Regions from separate parts of the Peribacillus phoenicis genome, predicted to be linked through region 2. Evidence: a T-box and tRNA genes for the amino acid it is inferred to sense, from the RefSeq annotation. Region 2 holds a T-box; the other holds one or more tRNA genes.

Region 1 (5,224 bases), 4.7 Mb from region 2:
GGAGGCGCCCAAAGGTTCCCTCAGAATGGTTGGAAATCATTCGTAGAGTGTAAAGGCACAAGGGAGCTTGACTGCGAGACCTACAAGTCGAGCAGGGACGAAAGTCGGGCTTAGTGATCCGGTGGTTCCGCATGGAAGGGCCATCGCTCAACGGATAAAAGCTACCCCGGGGATAACAGGCTTATCTCCCCCAAGAGTCCACATCGACGGGGAGGTTTGGCACCTCGATGTCGGCTCATCGCATCCTGGGGCTGTAGTCGGTCCCAAGGGTTGGGCTGTTCGCCCATTAAAGCGGTACGCGAGCTGGGTTCAGAACGTCGTGAGACAGTTCGGTCCCTATCCGTCGCGGGCGCAGGAAATTTGAGAGGAGCTGTCCTTAGTACGAGAGGACCGGGATGGACGCACCGCTGGTGTACCAGTTGTCTTGCCAAAGGCATAGCTGGGTAGCTACGTGCGGACGGGATAAGTGCTGAAAGCATCTAAGCATGAAGCCCCCCTCAAGATGAGATTTCCCATGGCGCAAGCTAGTAAGATCCCTGAAAGATGATCAGGTTGATAGGTCAGAGGTGGAAGCGTGGCGACATGTGGAGCTGACTGATACTAATAGATCGAGGACTTAACCAACGCTTTTAAAAAAATGAAATACCTTCTTATTATCTAGTTTTGAAGGAACAACGTTCCTTATATGTTTGGTGGCGATAGCGAAGAGGTCACACCCGTTCCCATTCCGAACACGGCAGTTAAGCTCTTCAGCGCCGATGGTAGTTGGGGGTTTCCCCCTGTGAGAGTAGGACGCCGCCAAGCAGTTATATATGGAGGATTAGCTCAGCTGGGAGAGCATCTGCCTTACAAGCAGAGGGTCGGCGGTTCGATCCCGTCATCCTCCACCATTTTTACACTTGCCGGTGTAGCTCAACTGGTAGAGCAACTGACTTGTAATCAGTAGGTTGGGGGTTCAAGTCCTCTTGCCGGCACCATTTTCATACAAGCTTGATATAGCATATATAAATAGTTTATATGAGCCATTAGCTCAGTTGGTAGAGCATCTGACTTTTAATCAGAGGGTCGAAGGTTCGAATCCTTCATGGCTCACCATTTTATTATGCGGGTGTGGCGGAATTGGCAGACGCACCAGACTTAGGATCTGGCGCCGCAAGGCGTGGGGGTTCAAGTCCCTTCACCCGCATGTTCGCGGAAGTAGTTCAGTGGTAGAATACAACCTTGCCAAGGTTGGGGTCGCGGGTTCGAATCCCGTCTTCCGCTCCACTATTTATTTATGCCGGGGTGGCGGAACTGGCAGACGCACAGGACTTAAAATCCTGCGGTAGGTGACTACCGTACCGGTTCGATTCCGGTCCTCGGCACCATCTTAATATGCGCCCGTAGCTCAATTGGATAGAGCATCTGACTACGAATCAGAAGGTTGTAGGTTCGACTCCCGCCGGGCGCACCATATTTTTTTTCGGGAAGTAGCTCAGCTTGGTAGAGCACTTGGTTTGGGACCAAGGGGTCGCAGGTTCGAATCCTGTCTTCCCGACCATTATTTTTTCGGGGCCTTAGCTCAGCTGGGAGAGCGCCTGCCTTGCACGCAGGAGGTCAGCGGTTCGATCCCGCTAGGCTCCACCAAAAAAACTTGACAAGCCGTTTTGGGTTTGTTATGATATGAAAGTTGATTCTTTAAGAAGAGTCAAATTGCTCTTTGAAAACTGAACAAAACAAAGCGCCAACGTTAAATTTTAAGTGAGCACACACTATCAAAAAAGCAAATGAGCAAGTCAAACATTTCTTCGGAGAGTTTGATCCTGGCTCAGGACGAACGCTGGCGGCGTGCCTAATACATGCAAGTCGAGCGAATCGATGGGAGCTTGCTCCCTGAGATTAGCGGCGGACGGGTGAGTAACACGTGGGCAACCTGCCTATAAGACTGGGATAACTTCGGGAAACCGGAGCTAATACCGGATACGTTCTTTTCTCGCATGAGAGAAGATGGAAAGACGGTTTACGCTGTCACTTATAGATGGGCCCGCGGCGCATTAGCTAGTTGGTGAGGTAATGGCTCACCAAGGCGACGATGCGTAGCCGACCTGAGAGGGTGATCGGCCACACTGGGACTGAGACACGGCCCAGACTCCTACGGGAGGCAGCAGTAGGGAATCTTCCGCAATGGACGAAAGTCTGACGGAGCAACGCCGCGTGAACGAAGAAGGCCTTCGGGTCGTAAAGTTCTGTTGTTAGGGAAGAACAAGTACCAGAGTAACTGCTGGTACCTTGACGGTACCTAACCAGAAAGCCACGGCTAACTACGTGCCAGCAGCCGCGGTAATACGTAGGTGGCAAGCGTTGTCCGGAATTATTGGGCGTAAAGCGCGCGCAGGTGGTTCCTTAAGTCTGATGTGAAAGCCCACGGCTCAACCGTGGAGGGTCATTGGAAACTGGGGAACTTGAGTGCAGAAGAGGAAAGTGGAATTCCAAGTGTAGCGGTGAAATGCGTAGAGATTTGGAGGAACACCAGTGGCGAAGGCGACTTTCTGGTCTGTAACTGACACTGAGGCGCGAAAGCGTGGGGAGCAAACAGGATTAGATACCCTGGTAGTCCACGCCGTAAACGATGAGTGCTAAGTGTTAGAGGGTTTCCGCCCTTTAGTGCTGCAGCTAACGCATTAAGCACTCCGCCTGGGGAGTACGGCCGCAAGGCTGAAACTCAAAGGAATTGACGGGGGCCCGCACAAGCGGTGGAGCATGTGGTTTAATTCGAAGCAACGCGAAGAACCTTACCAGGTCTTGACATCCTCTGACAACCCTAGAGATAGGGCTTTCCCCTTCGGGGGACAGAGTGACAGGTGGTGCATGGTTGTCGTCAGCTCGTGTCGTGAGATGTTGGGTTAAGTCCCGCAACGAGCGCAACCCTTGATCTTAGTTGCCAGCATTCAGTTGGGCACTCTAAGGTGACTGCCGGTGACAAACCGGAGGAAGGTGGGGATGACGTCAAATCATCATGCCCCTTATGACCTGGGCTACACACGTGCTACAATGGATGGTACAAAGGGCTGCAAACCTGCGAAGGTAAGCGAATCCCATAAAGCCATTCTCAGTTCGGATTGCAGGCTGCAACTCGCCTGCATGAAGCCGGAATCGCTAGTAATCGCGGATCAGCATGCCGCGGTGAATACGTTCCCGGGCCTTGTACACACCGCCCGTCACACCACGAGAGTTTGTAACACCCGAAGTCGGTGAGGTAACCTTCATGGAGCCAGCCGCCTAAGGTGGGACAGATGATTGGGGTGAAGTCGTAACAAGGTAGCCGTATCGGAAGGTGCGGCTGGATCACCTCCTTTCTAAGGATAATTACGAGAGCGCTTTTGTTTTGTTCAGTTTTGAATGAGTAATTCATTCAAATAGGAAAGACAGTCATCACGATGTGATGGATTCTTTCTGCTTTGTTCCTTGAAAACTAGATAATAGATAGAAGGCAATTAATTTTTTTCAAAGCATCTGTAAGATCTTTTTTAACGGTTAAGTTAGAAAGGGCGCACGGTGGATGCCTTGGCACTAGGAGCCGATGAAGGACGGGACTAACACCGATATGCTTCGGGGAGCTGTAAGTAAGCTTTGATCCGGAGATTTCCGAATGGGGAAACCCACTGTTCGTAATGGAACAGTATCTTTACCTGAATACATAGGGTACTGAAGGCAGACCCGGGGAACTGAAACATCTAAGTACCCGGAGGAAGAGAAAGCAAACGCGATTTCCTGAGTAGCGGCGAGCGAAACGGAATTAGCCCAAACCAAGAGGCTTGCCTCTTGGGGTTGTAGGACACTCAACATGGAGTTACAAAGGAACGGGGTAAATGAAGCGATCTGGAAAGATCCGTCGAAGAAGGTAAAAACCCTGTAGTTGAAACTTCGTTCCCTCCTGAGTGGATCCTGAGTACGGCGGGACACGAGAAATCCCGTCGGAAGCAGGGAGGACCATCTCCCAAGGCTAAATACTCCCTAGTGACCGATAGTGAACCAGTACCGTGAGGGAAAGGTGAAAAGCACCCCGGAAGGGGAGTGAAATAGATCCTGAAACCGTGTGCCTACAAGTAGTCAAAGCCCGTTAATGGGTAATGGCGTGCCTTTTGTAGAATGAACCGGCGAGTTACGATTTCATGCGAGGTTAAGTTGATGAGACGGAGCCGCAGCGAAAGCGAGTCTGAATAGGGCGAATGAGTATGAGGTCGTAGACCCGAAACCAGGTGATCTACCCATGTCCAGGGTGAAGTTCAGGTAACACTGAATGGAGGCCCGAACCCACGCACGTTGAAAAGTGCGGGGATGAGGTGTGGGTAGCGGAGAAATTCCAATCGAACCTGGAGATAGCTGGTTCTCTCCGAAATAGCTTTAGGGCTAGCCTCAAGATGAGAGTATTGGAGGTAGAGCACTGATTGGACTAGGGGCCCCCAACGGGTTACCGAATTCAGTCAAACTCCGAATGCCAAATACTTATTCTTGGGAGTCAGACTGCGAGTGATAAGATCCGTAGTCGAAAGGGAAACAGCCCAGACCACCAGCTAAGGTCCCAAAGTATACGTTAAGTGGAAAAGGATGTGGAGTTGCTTAGACAACCAGGATGTTGGCTTAGAAGCAGCCACCATTTAAAGAGTGCGTAATAGCTCACTGGTCGAGTGACTCCGCGCCGAAAATGTACCGGGGCTAAACGTATCACCGAAGCTGTGGATTGACACCGTATGGTGTCGATGGTAGGAGAGCGTTCTAAGGGCGTTGAAGTCAGACCGGAAGGACTGGTGGAGCGCTTAGAAGTGAGAATGCCGGTATGAGTAGCGAAAGAAGGGTGAGAATCCCTTCCACCGAATGCCTAAGGTTTCCTGAGGAAGGCTCGTCCGCTCAGGGTTAGTCGGGACCTAAGCCGAGGCCGAAAGGCGTAGGCGATGGACAACAGGTTGATATTCCTGTACCACCTATACATCGTTTGAACGATGGGGGGACGCAGAAGGATAGGGTAAGCGCGCTGTTGGATATGCGCGTCCAAGCAGTTAGGCCGGAAACGAGGCAAATCCCGTTTCCATTAAGGCGGAGCTGTGATGGCGAGGGAAATATAGTACCGAAGTTCCTGATTCCACGCTGCCAAGAAAAGCCTCTAGTGAGATGTAAGGTGCCCGTACCGCAAACCGACACAGGTAGGCGAGGAGAGAATCCTAAGGTGTGCGAGAGAACTCTCGTT
Region 2 (5,224 bases):
ACCATTCTGCATATCATGTAATTAACCTTATTAAAGGAGGGGTCTTTATGGCGAAAGGAAAAAAGGGAAAAAAAGGAAAATGCGGTTCATCTGGCAGCAGCAGCAGCTGTAGCTCATCCACTGGTAGCAAGTGCACTGGAAGTAAGTCCACTGGTAGCAAGTCCACTGGTAGCAAGTCCACTGGCTGCACATCCACTGGTAGCAAGTCCACTGGTAGCAAGTCCACTGGTAGCAAGTCCACTGGTAGCAAGTCCACTGGTAGCAAGTCCACTGGTAGCACATCCACTGGCTGCACATCCACTGGCAGCACATCCACTTGCAAAACATCTACTTGCAAAACATCTACTTCAAGTACTTCCACTGGATGTGGAAAGAAAAAAAGAAGAAGATAGTAGTTAATTCTTAGATGCTTCAACTTAATCAATCTCTGGTTGATTAAGTTGAATTTTTTCATACATTACATGTTTGCGCTTGACCTTAATACATCTTCAAGAAAGGAAGGTGAGTGTATGCCTTATCATATTCCATCTTATTTCTTAATGATTGAAGAAGAAGATCTGGAAGATTTACGTGCGGACGTATGGAGTAATGACCCCATTCCCGCCTATTTGAAAGTGGAAAACGACATTTATGATATCGATATTGCCTATCGGGGCTCTTATACCCGAAAATTCCGGAAAAGATCCTATTGGATTGATTTCATCGACCCAGAAAAATTCTTTGGCGCCCACAAAATCCATCTCAATGCCGAATACAAAGATCCTTCCCTCATTCGTAATAAACTCTCACTCGATTACTTCCAAGACCTTGGAGTTCTTTCCCCCTATAGCCAGCATATTGACTTATACCGTAACGGCTCTTGTAAAGGGGTATATTTACAACTGGAGTCCGTTGATGAATTCTTTTTGGAAAAAAGAGGACTTCCTGCCGGCCCCATTTATTATGCAGTCAACAATAGTGCCAATTTTTCATTGGAAAGGGATGGGAAACCGAAAGATTCCCTTGTATCAGGCTATAAACAAGCGTTTGGAAAACAGTCCGACGATGAATACCTTATTGAATTGATCAGAAAAATCAATACCACCCCGCTTGCCAAATTTCCAGAAGAAGTCTCGCAGCATCTTGATATCCATAAATACTTACGCTGGTTGGCTGGAGCTGTATGTACAATGAATAACGACGGTTTCACTCATAACTATGCATTATATCGCAATAGTGAAACAAACTTATTTGAAATCATTCCTTGGGATTATGATGCCACTTGGGGACGCAAAGTCAGTGGCGGGATCATGGAGCACACATACGTCCCTATTGGAGGAAAAAGGACAAATCACTTAAGTCATCTTCTATTGCAGGTTCCGGAATACCGTAAGTTCTACAAAGACCTCTTGGTTGAACAAATGGAAACCACATTTACTGTGAATCACATGGAAAATAAAGTATTATCACTGCACCAGGCGATACGCCCCCATATCCTTCTTGATCCATATAAAAAGAATAAAGTGGATCTGTTTGACAAGGAACCGGAATTCATCTTCGAATTCATTCGCAATCGCAGTGATTACTTAAATAAGCATCTTGGTGACCTAGATGAAACAAAACTGAAAGCCAAGCAGGACTGGAAAAAAGCCATTGAGGCCGTATCACCAATCTGTATAAAAAATACGGGGAAATATGGGAGGGGAATATATGCGGTAAGGGATATTAAAAAGGATGAACTCATCGAGGCATCACCTGTCATCATTTCACCGAAAAGCGAATGGAAATATTTAAAGAAAACGTCACTCTTTCATCACTGTTTCCATTGGGGAGATGACGATGAAACGGCCATTGCCTTAGGAAAAGGATCACTATTCAATCATTCATACACTCCGAATGCTACGTATGATAATAATTTAGATGATCTAACAATAGACTTTTATGCACATAAAGACATAAAGGCTGGCGAAGAAATCACGATCAATTATAACGGTGAAATTGATGATAAATCTCCCTTATGGTTCGATGTCATCGAGTAAGATTTTAAAGAATCCATTTTGAAAGTTCAAAATGGATTCTTTCATTTTACTTTACATTTTTTTCGGCGCGGAAATTCCCAATAAACTTAGCGCATCCTTCAATACAATCGCTACGGAAAAAGCGAATGAGAGTTTCATTTGTTTCCATTCATCTTCAACTAGGATCTTTGTATGTGCATAATACTTATTGAATGCACGCGATAAATGCAAGCTGAATTTCGCGATTTGTGACGGGTCGGCTTGTTCAAACGATTTTTGGACAATGCTCGGATATTGCTCCAGCAGCTGGATGACTGGCCACGCATATTCACCTAAAGCGTCAAAAGTGATGGCCTGCTCGTTAAATTCACCTTTTTCAAGCAATGAGGAAATTCGCGCATATGTGTACTGTACATATGGACCCGTTTCCCCCTCAAAATTCATCATTTGCTCTAATGAAAAATCAATATCGTTCATGCGGTTATTTTTTAAATCATTAAAAATTACCGCTCCGACACCGACCTGTCTTGCAACCAGTTCTTTCTGTTCTAGCGCTTGATTTTTTTCTTCAATATTGCGCTTCGCAGTTTCGATCGCCTCTGCCAATACATCCGCAAGGAGCACGACTTTCCCTTTACGTGTCGACATTTTCTTACCGTCTTTTAACATCATGCCAAATGCTACGTGCTGCAAATCCTTTGCCCATTCATACCCCATTTTTTCAATGACGTTAAAGAGTTGTTTAAAGTGCAAGGATTGTTCGTTTCCGACAACATAAAATGTTTTCTTCGCCTCATACTGTTTTTTACGATACATGGCGGCAGCTAAATCACGCGTGGCATAAAGTGTCGCACCATCCGTTTTCGTAATCAAACAAGGCGGCATATCTTCCAATTGCACGACATAGGCACCTTCGGATAGGGTAAGTAAGCCTTTTTCTTTTAGTTCCCCGACAACCGCATCCATTTTGTCATTGTAAAACGCTTCGCCGGCATAGGAATCAAAACGGATGCCCAATAAATCATAAATCGTCTCAAACTCTTTTAGAGACGCATCCCTGAACCATTTCCACAATGCTAGTGCTTCCTCGTCCCCATCTTCAAGCGACTTGAAGCTTGCGCGTGCTTGTTCATTCAACGATTCATCACTTTCGGCTCTATCATGGAACTTCACATAGATCTTCAATAATTCCTGAATCGGCGAAGCTTCGATCGCCTCTTTGTCGCCCCACAGCTTATACGCGACAATCAACTTGCCGAATTGCGTGCCCCAATCTCCTAAATGATTAATACGCACGGCATTGTAGCCATTTTTTTCGGCGATGTTAGCCAGTGCATTCCCTATGACCGTTGAGCGTAAGTGCCCCATGGAAAAAGGTTTGGCAATATTCGGGGAGGAATAATCAATCACGACATTTTCCTGTACAGGCTGCATCGAACCATACTGATCCTTTTCACTTAATACCGTTTGCAGCACGTTTTCCGTCACCAGCTGTTGATTGACGAAGATATTCAGATAACCACCCACAACGTTCACTTCTTGGATCAACTTGCTATTTAATTGTTGGGCTATTTCAGACGCAATCACCTGAGGCGACTTTTTGAATTTTTTCGCAAGAGTAAAGCATGGAAAGGCAACATCACCTAATTCCATCAATTTTGGCTTTTCCATTAATTTTTCTATTTCACTTGCTGGCATTTCATTGTTCAGAGCAGTTGAAATCATTTCTGCAATTGGTTTATTCATCGTCATTTTCCCTCCTAAACAAAAAAGCCCCCGCCTCTAAATAAGAGACGAGAGCATGAATTCCCGTGGTACCACTCTAGTTGCCACAAATTGTGACCACTTTCCATTGTTAACGAGGTGACTCCCCGATATTCCCTACTAAACGGTTCAAGAAATTTCTCCAAAGTGCGCTTCATTCATCCGTCCTGCATTAGGCTCCCACCATCCCTAACTCGCTTTCCATTTCAAAATGAACTACTCTCTTCATCACAGAATTTTCAATATTATAATTTAATCCATCGTACACAATTAAAAAAAACGTGTCAACAGAATTAAGTAACAAATCTAACCTGCCGGTAACTTCATTTTATCCTTGATGGTGGAAAAATATTTCCTTACTGTCCCAATTGTGCCGCTTTGCTGATTAGACGGCTCAATTTTTGATTGACCATCGGCTAACAAACCTAACACTCCCATTTCCCGGCCATTATTGCTGGAAGACTCATCTATAAGATCTGGGGAATATATTCGCTTGCCATCCATTATGCTGCGAATCGAGCAAGCTAACTCTTCACCCGGGCTATCCTTCAATAAATAACCACTTACATTAGCCTTTATTGCGAGTTGAAAATAACCAGTCCTTCGGAATGTCGTTAAAATGACCACTTTACATTCAATTGACCTTAATGCTTCTGCTGCCTCAAGTCCGCTCATTACAGGCATCTCCATATCCATGATACACACATCAGGCTGTAATTGGTGTACAAGAGCCACCGCTTCTTCTCCATTACCCGCTTGCCCGACAATTTCTATATCTTCTTCAAGATTGAGTAGAGAACTTATTGCCTCTAACAGCATTTGCTGATTCTCTGCAATGACAATTCGAATCATTTTAAGTTCTCTCCTTTATCGAGTTCCTTATATGAAGCAAAGACTCCCCCAAATCCGAGGATTATTAAGGGAGTCTGGAATGATACATGAACGTTACAGTTCAGATTTCACTTGAGCGGGAACACTTTTTTTCGTTAAATATTTTATATCTTTGAAACCGACAAAATTCTTGGATTCCTCATCCCATAAACGGAAACGGAGTGAGCGCAAGCTTGTCGCAAGAGTAATCGTTGGAACGTTCTCTAAAGGCTGCGTATTATTGTGCGCCATTTCCAATTTATAGTTAGGTACCCTTGGACTTAAATGGTGAACATGATGGTAACCGATATTACCAGTAAGGAACTGCATCAGTTTTGGAAGCTTATAAAAAGAACTTCCTTCCACTGCTGCCAATACATATTCCCACTCCTCATTTTCTTCAAAATAAGAGTCCTCAAATGTATGCTGGACGTAAAACAGCCAAATGCCGACTGAACCAGAAATCATGAAAATGGAACCTTGTACCAGAAGGAACGACTGCCAGCCTACTGCAAGGCAAAGCAATGCCGCTAAAACGACGATTAATGCATTCGTCAAATACGTATTATTTTTTTCCTTCTTTCTAGCACCTT

What was found. The T-box of region 2 lies ahead of argS (arginine--tRNA ligase). A T-box ahead of a tRNA ligase gene usually reads a tRNA of that ligase, here a tRNA-Arg.
Region 1: it has a tRNA-Arg gene. The T-box ahead of argS (arginine--tRNA ligase) is inferred to sense a tRNA for this amino acid. The anticodon was not compared.

The regions. Positions count from the first base shown of each region.
Region 1 covers NZ_JBDFMF010000001.1:5,253,042-5,258,265, forward strand. The annotation lists rRNA gene ABC374_RS26030 (23S ribosomal RNA) at 1-624, shown strand, start outside; rRNA gene rrf (5S ribosomal RNA) at 689-804, shown strand; tRNA gene ABC374_RS26040 (tRNA-Val) at 815-890, shown strand; tRNA gene ABC374_RS26045 (tRNA-Thr) at 902-977, shown strand; tRNA gene ABC374_RS26050 (tRNA-Lys) at 1,020-1,095, shown strand; tRNA gene ABC374_RS26055 (tRNA-Leu) at 1,105-1,186, shown strand; tRNA gene ABC374_RS26060 (tRNA-Gly) at 1,192-1,266, shown strand; tRNA gene ABC374_RS26065 (tRNA-Leu) at 1,279-1,367, shown strand; tRNA gene ABC374_RS26070 (tRNA-Arg) at 1,377-1,453, shown strand; tRNA gene ABC374_RS26075 (tRNA-Pro) at 1,464-1,540, shown strand; tRNA gene ABC374_RS26080 (tRNA-Ala) at 1,551-1,626, shown strand; rRNA gene ABC374_RS26085 (16S ribosomal RNA) at 1,785-3,335, shown strand; rRNA gene ABC374_RS26090 (23S ribosomal RNA) at 3,512-5,224, shown strand, end outside.
Region 2 covers NZ_JBDFMF010000001.1:549,461-554,684, reverse strand. The annotation lists gene ABC374_RS02835 (hypothetical protein) at 14-415, opposite strand; partial or broken gene ABC374_RS02830 (CotH kinase family protein) at 510-1,589, shown strand; gene ABC374_RS02825 (SET domain-containing protein) at 1,602-2,018, shown strand; gene argS (arginine--tRNA ligase) at 2,070-3,749, opposite strand; T-box leader at 3,784-4,002, opposite strand; gene ABC374_RS02815 (response regulator) at 4,068-4,613, opposite strand; gene desA (Delta(5) desaturase DesA) at 4,707-5,224, opposite strand, start outside.